3 regions of the Pseudoalteromonas sp. UCD-33C genome follow, and region 1 is predicted to be linked to each of the others. Evidence: predicted binding sites of a transcription regulator. Region 1 holds the regulator's gene; each other region holds the start of a gene.
The links. The regulator sigma-54, encoded in region 1, starts transcription at its own class of promoters, with help from an activator protein. The targets are predictions, from matches to a motif close to GTTGGCACGNNNNTNGNNT.
Positions count from the first base shown of each region.

Region 1 (4,419 bases):
AACCGGAATATTATCAACGCAATAATAGCCTAAGTCTTCAAGTACTCGTAAAGCGACCGATTTACCTGAGCCTGAGCGACCGCTGATAATTATTAATTCCATTTATGCCTCTGCTGATATGACCTGAAACAGTTGCTGATCGGTAGTAGCACTACGCAGCTGTTTACAAAACTCTTTATCTTTAAGTCTATCAGCAATTGTTGATAAGGTCTTTAGGTGAAGCTGACAGTCACCATCTGGTACGATGAGTGCCACAAAAATATCAACTGGACGATTATCAATTGCATCAAAATTAATAGGGGATTCACTCACTATCACAAATGCATGAGGCTCATCTGCGCCGCTCATTCGGCCATGTGGAATAGCAATACCTCGGCCAATGCCGGTGCTACCTAGTTTTTCTCGGTTGAGTAAAGCATCTAGGATATCTTGTTGCGATAAATGAGGAAGCTGCTGGTGGGCCAGTTCGCTGATATATTCAAGAATTCTTTTTTTGCTATTAAAAAGGACCGCAGCTTTGCTGCAGTCCTGGTTAGTAAGTGAACTTAGTTTCATAATTTAATGTCGAGCTAATTTCTCTTTGTGTTTAATGACTTGGCGATCAAGTTTATCGACCAGTGAGTCAATGGCTGCGTACATATCTTGATGTTCTGTAGAAGCGAATAATTCGCCTCCGTTTACATGTAAAGTTGCTTCTGCTTTTTGGCTTAATTTTTCTACATCTAGAATGACATGAACATTATTAATATGGTCAAAATGCCTTTCTAGTTTCGCAAACTTGGTGTTTACATAGTCTCTTAATGAATCTGTGATTTCTACATGACGACCAGTTAAATTTAGTTGCATAAGCATTTTTCCTTCTATGTAAAACGTCTAAATCAGACTCTTACGCTGATTAGACGGAGGTATTGCTAGAGACTCACGATATTTTGCAATTGTACGTCTAGCTACTTTAATTCCTTGCTCAGCCAATATATCTGCAATTTTGCTATCACTCAATGGTTTAGCTGAGTTTTCTGCAGCGACTAACTTCTTGATTAAAGCGCGTATTGCTGTAGAAGAACACTCACCACCATTTTCGGTGCTGACATGGCTTGAGAAGAAATATTTCAACTCAAAAATACCCCGTGGGGTATGCATATATTTTTGCGTTGTTACCCGTGAAATCGTCGATTCATGCATTTCGACCATTTCAGCAACATCATTTAGCACCATCGGCTTCATTGCTTCAGGGCCATGTTCAAAGAAAGCTTGTTGTTGTTGAACGATACAGTTGGTCACCTTTAATAGCGTATCGTTACGGCTTTCTAAGCTCTTAATAAACCACTTTGCTTCTTGTAAGTGAGAACGAATAAATTGGCTGTCGCTACTTGATTTAACTGAGCGAGACATAGCTGCATATTGGCTGTTCACTCTAATCTTTGGCATACAATCTGGGTTTAACTCGACTACCCAGCGACCTTTTACTTTTTTCACTGATACATCAGGTATGACGTACTCAGACTCTTCGCGTACTATGCTATCCGCAGGCTTAGGGTTTAAGCTGTGGATGAGCGTCATCACTTCTTTAAGCTCGTTTTCTTTAAGCTTAGTCTTTTTCATCAAAGTTCGATAGTCGCGACTCGCTAATAATTCGATATGCTCAGATAAAACCATTTTAGTTTCAGCTAAATATGGCGTATCGGCATCGAATTGGCGTAGCTGAATGCACAGACATTCTTGTAAACTGCGCGCGCCAATACCCACAGGATCAAATAACTGAATTCTTTTTAAGACCGCTTCGACTTCATCAAGTTCGATTTCTTCTTCATCGTTATTTTGATTAAAGCTTTCGACGATATCTTCACAGCTTACCGTTAAAATACCTGAATCATCGATAGCTTCTACAATTGCGACAGCAATCGCTTCATCAGTAGGGCTAAATGGCGTGAGCTGTAATTGCCACATTAGGTATTCGTGAAGAGTTTCGGTTGATGCACCTTGATAGATAGACTCATCTTCAGGCATTGGCCCTGATGATGTTGAAGGGGCGGCACTCATGTACTCATCCCAAGTAACATCCATGGCTAAGTCATCGCTTACGGTGTCTTTATTGAGAGCATCACTACTTTCTTGCTCGTACTCGCTAGGTGCTTCTTCGGCAGACGCGCTGACTTGCACATCGTCAGACTCCGCTTTTTGCTCATTCTTGCCGGTGCTTTCTTCATTGTAATCCGCTTCTTCCACTTCAAGTAGGGGATTACTATCAAGCGCTTCTTGAATTTCTTGCTGGAGATCCAATGTACTGAGCTGCAACAAACGAATAGCTTGTTGCAGTTGTGGAGTCATTGTAAGTTGCTGGCCCATGCGCAGCTGTAATGATTGCCTCATGTATCCCTAACAATCCTTTTAAAGTTATCGATAACTGTGCAAACACAGTTAAGTCATTATCGATTTATTGTCATTGTTATTAGTCTAGCAGATGCTCTAGTCGCTGGCGTAATGGTTACAGCCTGAATTGCTCGCCTAGATATACATCGCGTACAGTTTGGTCTGCTAATACGTGCTCAGGTGTGCCTGATGCAATTAGCTCCCCATGAGAAACAATGTAGGCTTTTTCACAAACATCAAGGGTTTCTCGAACATTATGGTCAGTAATTAGTACACCGATACCACGATTTTTTAGGTGCTCAATAATTTTCTTTATATCTAACACTGAAATCGGATCAACACCAGCAAAAGGCTCATCTAAAAGAATAAATTTAGGATTAGCGGCTAATGCACGGGCAATTTCAACGCGGCGGCGTTCACCACCTGACAGCGCCATACCTTGGCTATCGCGAATGTGTTGGATGCTGAATTCATCGAGTAAGCTATTTAGTGTTTCTTCGCGACCTGCTTTGTTTAGATCTTTGCGGGTTTCTAAAATAGCCATCAAGTTTTGGTAAACCGTTAACTTTCGAAAAATTGACGATTCTTGTGGCAGATAGCCGATACCTAAGCGGGCACGATTGTGCATTGGCAAAAGGGTAATATCGTTATCATCAATGCTGATTTTACCTTTGTCGCTTGGGACTAGGCCTACAATCATATAGAAGGTGGTGGTTTTACCCGCACCATTTGGGCCAAGCAAGCCAACAATGCTGCCCGCTTCAACTTCAAGACCGACATTTTTAACCACTTGGCGGCCTTTATAGCTCTTAGCTAAAAGCTCTGCTTTTAATGTACTCATGGTTGGCCTTTATTGTCTTTTTTATTTTCAACAGGCACTAAAATAGTGTGTACACGATCTGTTGAGTTTTCGTCTTTTTCAGCACTGATCAGCTGCTGTGCCATATCATAGGTAATGCTTTTTGCTGTCACTTTTTGACCAGCTTGAGTAACTTCAGCTTCACCATTTAAGGTTAAGAAGCGTTTTGCAACATCATAACGAACTTCTTCGGCGCTGGCGCTCATCACGGTGCCATCAGTTTGCTTTTCTTCGAAGTAAGCAGGCTTACCTGTGGCAATAATTAACTCTACTGTACCCTCGGTGTCACCGCCGTGTGCTTCAAGGCGTTCAGCGGTAATACGACGATTACCATGCACGATCTCTACGTTACCTTCAAATATGCCAACGCCATCTTTTAGTTTACCTACTTGGCGATCTGAGCTAATGCTAATTTGAGCGCCTGTTTGCTCGGCAGCTGCGCCCGAAAAGGCAATCAATAAGCTTGGGATCAGGAGTAATTTCTTCAGTTTATTGGTCATAGTATATGGTTCGTGTATGGTTAGTTAACTCAACAATTTCGGTTTTTAAATCGGCTTTTAAGCCTTTACCGGTAATCTTTAAATTCGGTCCTGTTAGTGTCACAGGTTGCTTAGAAAACATGGTCATTTTATCAATATCGACATTAATGTTTTCTGCTTTTATATCTTCAATCATGCCGTTGTGGGTTAAGTTTTTAGCAACTACATCCCCTTCAAAAATCAGCTGATCGTTTTCATACAATGTGGCTTCTTTGGCTTTTACTTGCCAAACATGCTGGTCGCCATAAATAGTAAAAATAGGTTGCTCAAAAAAGGTAAACCCTAATTGTTGATACAACTCCATTTTAGCAGCAGCCACTTTATGACTAATTTTGCCTTGCTCATCATACGCTGTTTGCTTTAACGCCACAGCAGTGTAATCAGGTGTTGCGATGATCTCGTCTTCACTAGTTATTGTGTCTGTTGATTGGTTAAAGTACGGGTACCATAACCACACCATGCAACAAACAAAAACAATACTCAGTAAAATACGGGCTATATTCATGCGCTGGTTCCATCGCTAGTTAACGGCTTACCGTTTTCTAACATGAGTAAATCAGTTAATTCACGCACAGCTCCAAAGCCACCTGGTAATAATGTGGTGTAATGAGCCAGCTTTTTAATCAGTGGGTGTGCGTCGTTTACAGCAAC
Region 1 covers NZ_LJTB01000001.1:615,347-619,765, reverse strand. Annotated here, with positions in the region: gene rapZ (RNase adapter RapZ) at 1-102, opposite strand, end outside; gene ptsN (PTS IIA-like nitrogen regulatory protein PtsN) at 103-555, opposite strand; gene hpf (ribosome hibernation promoting factor) at 559-846, opposite strand; gene AOG26_RS02720 (RNA polymerase factor sigma-54) at 874-2,370, opposite strand; gene lptB (LPS export ABC transporter ATP-binding protein) at 2,486-3,211, opposite strand; gene lptA (lipopolysaccharide transport periplasmic protein LptA) at 3,208-3,729, opposite strand; gene lptC (LPS export ABC transporter periplasmic protein LptC) at 3,719-4,273, opposite strand; gene kdsC (3-deoxy-manno-octulosonate-8-phosphatase KdsC) at 4,270-4,419, opposite strand, start outside.

Region 2 (4,419 bases), on a different contig from region 1:
AATCACTTGAGAACATTGCGTCAGGCAAAATTGCATGGCAAAAAATGCGTACTGGTAAAGTCGGCATAGACGGCGTACAAGGTGCATTTGATACCTTATTTAAACCAAACGACCATATCAAAATCATCATTGAACCATGGCGCACAGGCGAGCTTGAAAAAGTAACGGGTTAATTTAATTGGGGGTTGCTGAAGTAACTTGGTAGCCCCTACAGGAATCGAACCTGTAACTGCCCCTTAGGAGGGGGCCGTTATATCCATTTAACTAAGAGGCCACTCAAAAGTTGAGGTAAAGCTTGTAACTTGTAACTTGTAGCTTGTAGCTTGTAGCTTGTAGCTTGTAGCTTGTAGCTTGTAGCTTGTAGCTAAAATTATAACGGTCTAAGGCTTTGGTAATCAAGAGAATAAACCAATCGACTTGTGAGTAAGTCGATTGGCAAAATAATGAAGCTAGTTAACGCGAGCAGTTGCTGATTTGATTGACTCATTTTTTAGCACAAAATAAGGGATCACTTTTTGTGCGCTGGCAATAACCAGCTTTGAGTTTAAGTTAATTACTCGAGCATTCACTTCAACACCATTTGGGCGGTATATCAGCGTGCCTGTAAGTACATGGCTCGCGATGCGACGCTCGGCTAACTCTTCTACATCTCGCGACATCACAAAATCACCACGTGAGGTCACACTAATGATATCCATCGTTTTAAAATCAACAACGCCAAAGCCAAATTTTTGCAGCTGGTGCATCATTGTTTCAGAGAGTTGATTACCAAGTTGAGAGCTATTTTTAAGGCTCGCATCTAAATCAACAAAGCTAGTTATGGCTATTCCTAACTCGCTTTCTTGTTGCATGGTATCCACTAACTCAAGGGCCATTTGCTCGACATAATTAACAACGGTTTTATGATGTTGATAAGGCACAAATAAACGATGGTTAGCGTTATCCTGCTGCATATCATTTTGTTCAAGCGCTTGTAGCATAGCAACGTAATCGACTTGAGTATTTGCTGATGCAGGTACATTTTGAGCTGTATTTTGCGGCTCTGCTGATTGCTCTGGCAGCAATTGGCAGCCAGATAGTGCGAGCGTTAACGATGCTAAGATAAAACCTTTCATAGCTTACTCACTTGCTTGTTTTAGTGTAATACCATCACTGCGGTTGGTACTATCAAGGGCATCAACCACTGATTGCGGGATAAAACCTTGCGCTGACCCTACAACAGCTTTGCTTGCTAAACCAACAATACGCGCATTCACGAGCACACCACTTTGATGATTAACCAAAGTACCTGCCAATACATAATTGAAGTTTTGGTCTTGGCTAAGCTCTAAATAATCACGACTGAAAACATAATCACCACTTGGCGTAACACGCATATAATCCGTGGTTTTAAAATCAATGACAGGCACACCAAACGCATGAAGTTCATGAATAAAACTTTCGGCAATTTGATTACCCAGCAAATTTGTTGAGTTGTAATCTGCATCAAGGTACACAAAGCTTGAAACAGCAACTGGTGTGTTATCACTAACATATTGCAAGTTTTCAACTAAATCCTGCATGATGCCACGTACATAGTGATTGATATTTTTACGAGTTGGGGCTGCTGTAAAAGTGCTGTTATTCATTACCGCCTGATTGGTTTGAAACACACTGTCATTACTATGCGGCGCGGCAACTTCTCTTTGCGCAGCTAACTGAGGATCATTTTCGTGTTGTGTTGCATCACCAGTTAACATTGACGAGCAACCAAAGCCAAACGGCAAACATAAAGTTAAAATTAAACGTTTCATTAAATGAGTTCCTCTTAATATTCGCTTCGATACAACTGGCCATCACGTTGCTGAACTTTTTCAGCGCCCCACATCACATTGATAGGGATCTCGGTGCTTGCTGCTGATACTATTCGCAGATCTTTGGTATTTACCAATCGGGCGTTAACTATGTAGGCATGTTGTTGCCGCGTCAGTGTGCCGGTAATAACAAAGTCAATATTCTGACGTTGACGCAAAGTATTTATATCACGACTAAGTACACTATCGGCCGATTGCTGCAAATTTAAAGTATTTTCTAATCGATACTCTATGGTATGAAAACCAAGCTGAGTAAATTGCGTTAATAAACTTTCTTGAATTTGCTGACTCAAGCCACTGCCCTGATCTTCTGCTAAATCAGTACCTAAGCCATCAGCCATATAAAAACTGGTCACAGCAATACGTGCATTGCCTTTGTAAGGGCCTTGAATACGGCTCAGCTGACTACTTAAATCAGCAACGTATTGATGCACCGTATAAGGTGCCATCGGCGATTTTGGGGTTTCTCTAGGGGGCGTTTTTTGTGGCTCTTCAGTTAAGCTACAACCCACCAACACTAAAAAAACTGAATAAAATAACAGGCGCATAATTGCCATCCTCACTAAACTTAGTAAGTACAAAGCAATAATTATGCCTAAGTATTATTGTTGATGGGATTATTATGAAAAGCCGAAGCGTGGTAACAAGAACACGTCACTTCTAAAATACCAATAAGCTAGCGTTGCATTCAGACAATGATTTAATTGTGTAGGCTGATGTAACTAATTTTTTGAGGAGGCGAATGGTTTATCAGAAGGGTCAATTCCCTTCTGTTGTTAAATAAGCGGTTATAGTATCTGCCCAAGAAACGGTGCCGTCACACAGGTTTGCCCCATTCTTTTGGCTATCTCACAAAATGCAGTAGCCTGAGTATAATTTGCAAATGGACCAGCCCTCAATCCATACAAGGTTACGCCTTTTTGCTCTCGTGTTTTAAAACGAAAATCAAGGTCATTTAAAACAGCAGGATAATCACGTTTAAGCTTTAAGACCTGATGACTAACTTTTTTCGGCGTTAAATATAAACCTAATTGCACGCCCGCTTCAGCCGCTTTATTTGCTGCAATAATCGCCTCAAGTGAGTCTGTGGATGATGCTTGCTGTACTTGCGTTTGTTCGCTTTGATGAATAATCACATCATTTTGTGGCTCAAATTGTGATGGTTGTGCGGTTAAATCGCTATTGGCTGAAAGCACTTCGATTAACAACGCAAGGTCTTTTTCCATCAACGCAAGACGCTCAATACTAGGTTGTTTATTATGCCACTGGGCAGCAAATTGCTGTACTTGCTGCTCAGTGTAAGCTGGCTGGGTTTGCTCTTGGCTCATCATACATGCTGTTAGAGCAGTTAAGCAGATGGTTATAAATAGATATTTCGAGAAAATAGAAAAATGCATGGTGACGTCAATTCTAAAAAACAGACTTAAATCCTAGCAATAAAAATGCCATCTTTAGAGTGAATATTTGACGCTAAAAATAAATTCGGTTGTCAGTGTAGTTACTTACCCAGCAATCAATGCCTTGTCGTTTAATCGCTTCACAATCAGCTTTCGCGTTTTTCAAATACTTATAGCCACCAAACTTAAGTCGATAGTAGGTATGCTCATTTACATCAGCGACTTCAACATTAAGTATCGGCTTTCCTTGAAAAATACTGGGTGCTCGTTTAGCCATTTTCTTTAATGTATAAGCTAGATCTTGTTCCGTATTAACAGACGCTAATTGCAAAGCAAATGCATAGTCAGGTTTAACAGAGTCTTTAGAGTCGCTTGATAGTGCTTGAGAAGTATCAGCCTGATCTAACACTGTACTGACCGGTTCACTTTGGGTTTGCGCCAACAAAAATGAGTTTTGCATTAGCGTTACATCGCTAAGGTACTGAACAACATTGAAAACAGGAAGCTTGTTAAAAGAGATATCAGGAAATGCCTTATTACTGCAACCAGACACAGTCAATAACACCAACAGGTATATACTGTAACGCAAAGGTTTTGAGCAATATTTCATAAGTAGGATTCTTAAACGTACCATTAAAAATTTGCTTCTTTTTAAAGAAGTCTATCTGTTAGCACTTACCTATACAAAAACCATAAAAGTGATTTACGGCATTGCATAAGAAAACTCTAACACATTATTTGTTATTATAATATTTTCAGTACAGTGCTTAACTAACTGCAATAAAAACTTAATGACACCCTAATACTTAAGTTTTCATATTAGACAACCTAAAGCAATAAAAATCCGTCTTTACATAGGTATTTTTATAAGTATAGCTGAGTTTAACTATCCTACAGGGGTAAATAAGCATCTCACTGATCTTTAATCTTAACAATGCGTTAAGACTTAGGTATATCAGAAAAATCCTTTATTGGGTAATAATCGACAATTGGGAGGAACATGTAAATAACAAAAAAGTGCCATATAGACACTTTTTTTACATAATTTTCAACTAGGTAATTTGAATTGCTTATTTAACAAGCGACTTTATGAAGTCTGTAAGCTCACCTTTGAATTCATCACGACGCAGTGCAAACTCAACGATGGCTTTTAAATAACCAATTTTGCT
Region 2 covers NZ_LJTB01000003.1:275,273-279,691, forward strand. Annotated here, with positions in the region: gene AOG26_RS09365 (zinc-binding dehydrogenase) at 1-173, shown strand, start outside; tRNA gene AOG26_RS09370 (tRNA-Arg) at 200-274, opposite strand; gene AOG26_RS09375 (FlgO family outer membrane protein) at 450-1,115, opposite strand; gene AOG26_RS09380 (FlgO family outer membrane protein) at 1,119-1,793, opposite strand; gene AOG26_RS09385 (FlgO family outer membrane protein) at 1,808-2,401, opposite strand; gene AOG26_RS09390 (SPOR domain-containing protein) at 2,642-3,184, opposite strand; gene AOG26_RS09395 (SPOR domain-containing protein) at 3,324-3,860, opposite strand; gene galU (UTP--glucose-1-phosphate uridylyltransferase GalU) at 4,321-4,419, opposite strand, start outside.
Region 2: AOG26_RS09385 (FlgO family outer membrane protein) is a predicted target of sigma-54. The motif match lies at 2,434-2,452, and genes of this name have one in related genera.

Region 3 (4,419 bases), on a different contig from region 1:
TCAGTTGCGCAACTGTGTTGGGGCTCCTGTGTTGGTTGCGATTCCTTGCTACTACAACAACTTGTTGTTTTAGCAGGCTCAAGTTCTTGAGGTGATTGCTTACTACAACAACTTTGTGCGGGCTTAGTAGATGCCTCTTTGCTACAACAACTCGCTGTAGTCACAGGCTCAGGCTGTTTACTGCTACAACAAGATGTTGATTCTGAGTCTTTTTCATCTGATGCTGTATTTTGATGCTGATGAAGTTCACTGTCTTTCCCCACTAATACACCGGCCACAGTGGCACTGCACACGGCGGCAATAGGACGTATCACCGCCATAAATGGACCTAGTAACACATAAGATACCGAAACTGAATCGACCCCAGTTTCAGGGGTTGAAACTAAAAATGCTGTGGTAGCACTTTTTGACGCCCCTGCCCTTCTCAAACCAATGGCCGCAGGGATCACACCACATGAGCACAAGGGCATTGGGGCACCAATAAAGGCTGCTTTAACTGTGGTCCATAACCCTTCTTTGCCTAAATGCCGGTTAAGAAAGTTAGCAGGCAAATACACATTGAGAAGACCAGCTATGAATAAGCCCAACATTAACCAAGGCGCTGAAAGTAAAAACAGATGCCAAAAATTATTGAGTAAGTCCATCGATATCCTCCAGCGTCGTTAGTATTGAACAGTTTTCAGCAGGCTCTTCTCCGCCACAGCATTTATCTGCTAATAATGATAGTGAGTCATAAAAGCGAGTAAGCTCTGCAATTCGTTGTGCAACGAGATCACGTTTTTGTATCGTCATCTCTTTAACTTCATGACAAGAATGCTGATCTTTATGAAACTTAATTTGCAGTAGCTCTTTGATCTCAGCCAGACTAAAGCCAACATTCTTTGCTCTGAGAATAAACGCCATTTGTTTATAGTCATTCTCAGAATAAAAACGATATCCCACGTCTGAACGCGAACTAGGCGTTAACAAACCATGCTTTTCGTAGTACCGTAGCGTATCTGTTGAGACACCCAACTGACGGGCAAACTCACCTATTTTCATCACCGTCTCCATTGTGAAGCGTTTATTTATTATGCTCACTATAAACCTTGGAGTACACCCCAAGGTCAAGCAATAAATTAAAAAAGGAAAGCACATGAATATTACTGTCCTTGATGCAGCGACATTAGCCAACACTTCGTTAGATGCCTTAGCGCAATTAGGTAAATTAACCTGTTACGATTTAACCGCTAAAGAACAGGTTGTTGAGCGCTGCCAAGATGCCGATATCGTTATCAGTAATAAAGTGGTGATTGATCAGAACGCCATGAGCAAATTAACTAATTTAAAATTAATATGTGTTGCAGCGACAGGGACTAACAACATTGATTTAAGTGCAGCCAAAGAACATAACATCGCAGTGACAAATGTAGCGGGCTATTCAACACCGAGTGTGGTGCAACATACCTTTACTCTCATCACTAATTTACTGGGCAATACTCACAGATACATTAATGATTGCCAGCAAGGCTTATGGCAGCAAAGCCCTATGTTTTGCCGTTTAGATTACAGCTTTAATGAAATTGCCGGCAAAACACTGGCTATTGTTGGCTATGGCTCACTGGGTAAAGCCGTTGCCGATGTAGCACGCGCCTTTGGTGCCAATGTCATCATTAGTGAACGAAAAGGCCAAACGCCTCGTGAAGGTCGTGTTAGTTTCAATGACGCCCTAACCACAGCCGATATCATTAGTGTTCACTGCCCGCTTACTGATGAAACGCGCAACCAAATCGCTGCGGCAGAATTAAGCATGATGAAACCGTCAGCTATCATCATTAACACTGCTCGTGGTGGGATCATCAATGAAGCCGATTTAGCTGATGCATTAGCTAATAATATTATTGCCGGAGCCGGTGTTGATGTACTCAGTAAAGAACCCGCAGAGCAAGAAAACCCGCTGGCACTATACAAAGGTGCAAACTTATTACTTACTCCACACATTGCATGGGCGAGCCAAGAATCTATTGTGCGCTTAGTTAACGAAATTGCGTTAAATATCCAAGCATTTAATCAAGGCGAAACACGTAACAGGTTGGTCTAAACCGCAATTTATTAGTCAATAGAGCTAAGTAATTAGTAATTTATTACTTAGCTCATTGACCAAACACAACCTAAGCAATTGATTTAGTTGTGATTTACAAGTTTGGCAAGCAGTTTGCTATTAAGTGAATAACTATAAAACAATTTCTTCGGGATAAAATAACATGAAAAAAGCACTTCTTATTGCCGCGCTAACAGCTCCATTTTTAACTGGTTGTGTCATTGCTGTTTCTGACGGTGAAGCCGACACACATTGGGCTGGTAACTCTTCTAGCTGGCAAAAACAGCATAAAAATAACCGTGAAGTGATTTCTAATCTTGCATTAGATACGAGCTACCAAACTGTATTAAACAAACTAAATACACCTAACTTTACCGAGTTATTAAAGCAAGGTGATGATGTTTACCAAGTATTATTCTATGCAACGCATAGTATTCACTCTGATGGCAAGATGACTAAAGACGAGTGTACGCCACTCGTATTTAAAAATGATAAGTTAATTGGCGTGGGTGATACGATTTATAAATCACTTAGCAATGGTTAATAAATAATTTGAAACGGGTGAGTAGGCTTTGCCTACTCATGTTCATTTACTGCGATCATTCTCGATACTATCTGATCTCGTCCGGCGTCTTTAGCCTGATAAAGACCTAAATCAGCTTCTTCAAGTAAGGTTTGTTCTGCATAAACCTGACCATTTTCTGTGGTCGCAATACCGATACTAATTGTGACATGGTCGGCATTTAGCGACGCTTTGTGTGGGATGTTTAAATCATTCACCGCATTGCGCAGTTTATTTGCAAACGACATAGCTTCTTTAGCTGAAGTATTGGGTAACACCGCAGCAAACTCTTCACCACCATAACGAGCAACAAAGTCACTGCCTCGTTCACACGCTCCAACTAAGGCATGAGCAATTTGTTTTAAGCAATCATCACCTGCTCGGTGACCATAGCAATCGTTGTAACGCTTGAAGTGATCAACATCCATCAATAACACCGATAGCGGGGTTTGATCTCGACGGCAACGACGCCACTCTCGCGCTAAATTTTCATCTAAATAACGTCGGTTTGGGATCTCGGTTAGGCCATCAATTGAGGCGAGCATTTCTAGTAAGTCATTTTTTTGTTTGATCAGCAGCTGATTACGCACTCGAGCACGCACAATAGCAGCACTAAATGGTTTAGTGATGTAGTCCATCGCGCCTAATTCAAGGCCCTTCGCTTCATCATCGTGACTGGTATTGGCAGAAATGAATATTACAGGCAACATACTGGTAGTCGCGCTTTCTTTTAGCTTAGTAAGCACTTCGTAGCCGTCAATACCGGGCATTACAATATCCAAGATCAACAAATCAACAGTTTGCGTTTTTAAAAACGTCAGTGCTTTTTCGCCACTCTCAACACAAAAAACATCATAGTCTTGCTGCAATGTTTTCTCTAATACCAAGCGGTTTAACGGATCGTCATCAACAATCAGTACCTTGGCTCTTTTCAACATCAGTAGATCCTTGTTCTATGATAAATGCGATGACCTGTTTTATTTGCCATTGCAACTCATCATTTAATTGTTCGGGCAGTTCGCCATCTGCTTTAAGCCTAGCTTCACATTGCTGAGCGCACGCTGACAATCGCTTAAAACCGAGATTTCCGGCTGACCCTTTTACATTATGAACCACACGGACCAACTCATCGGTAGTTTTTAATGTAGAGATTTGTAATAACTGCTCTGCTGCCATAGTCGCAAACTTCGACAACATAGTTAATACTAACTTAGTATTGTTTGCAAACTGAGACAGTATAAAAGCTTGATCAAAAAAGACTTCTTTTGTGTTATCAAGTTCACTCATTGCTAAAAACAACTTACTAGCAACAATCGGTTTAGTTAAATGCTTATTCATACCCGCCGCGATTGAATGCTCAATATCTTCGCTTTCACTGTGTGCAGTGAGTGCGTAAATCGGCATTTGTTCTTTGGTGAATGACTGACGAATAATACGCGTTGCCTGACAACCATCCATTTCTGGCATCTGAATATCCATAAAAATGAGATCGGGCCTTAAGCTATTTGCCAGTTCAATGCCTTTTTCACCACTGTGTGCACACACAACGGTGACATCAATTTGCTCTAAAATACTTTTAATAATGCTTAAATTAAGCGGGTTATCATCCACAGCCAGCACTAACATGCCAGATAAATCAGTACTAGAAGGCAATGAAACCAGTTCTTTTTTCACAGGCTCCGCGGCTTTATCTAGCTGTAAGCAAAAGCAAAATTCACTGCCTTTACCTTTTTCGCTTTCCAGCTTAATTTCGCCTCCCATTAGCGCAACTTCGTAC
Region 3 covers NZ_LJTB01000005.1:140,503-144,921, forward strand. Annotated here, with positions in the region: gene AOG26_RS12240 (SO_0444 family Cu/Zn efflux transporter) at 1-644, opposite strand, end outside; gene zntR (Zn(2+)-responsive transcriptional regulator) at 628-1,041, opposite strand; gene AOG26_RS12250 (D-2-hydroxyacid dehydrogenase) at 1,136-2,080, shown strand; gene AOG26_RS12255 (DUF3192 domain-containing protein) at 2,244-2,624, shown strand; gene AOG26_RS12260 (GGDEF domain-containing response regulator) at 2,657-3,580, opposite strand; gene AOG26_RS12265 (response regulator) at 3,549-4,419, opposite strand, start outside.
Region 3: AOG26_RS12255 (DUF3192 domain-containing protein) is a predicted target of sigma-54. The motif match lies at 2,182-2,200, and genes of this name have one in related genera.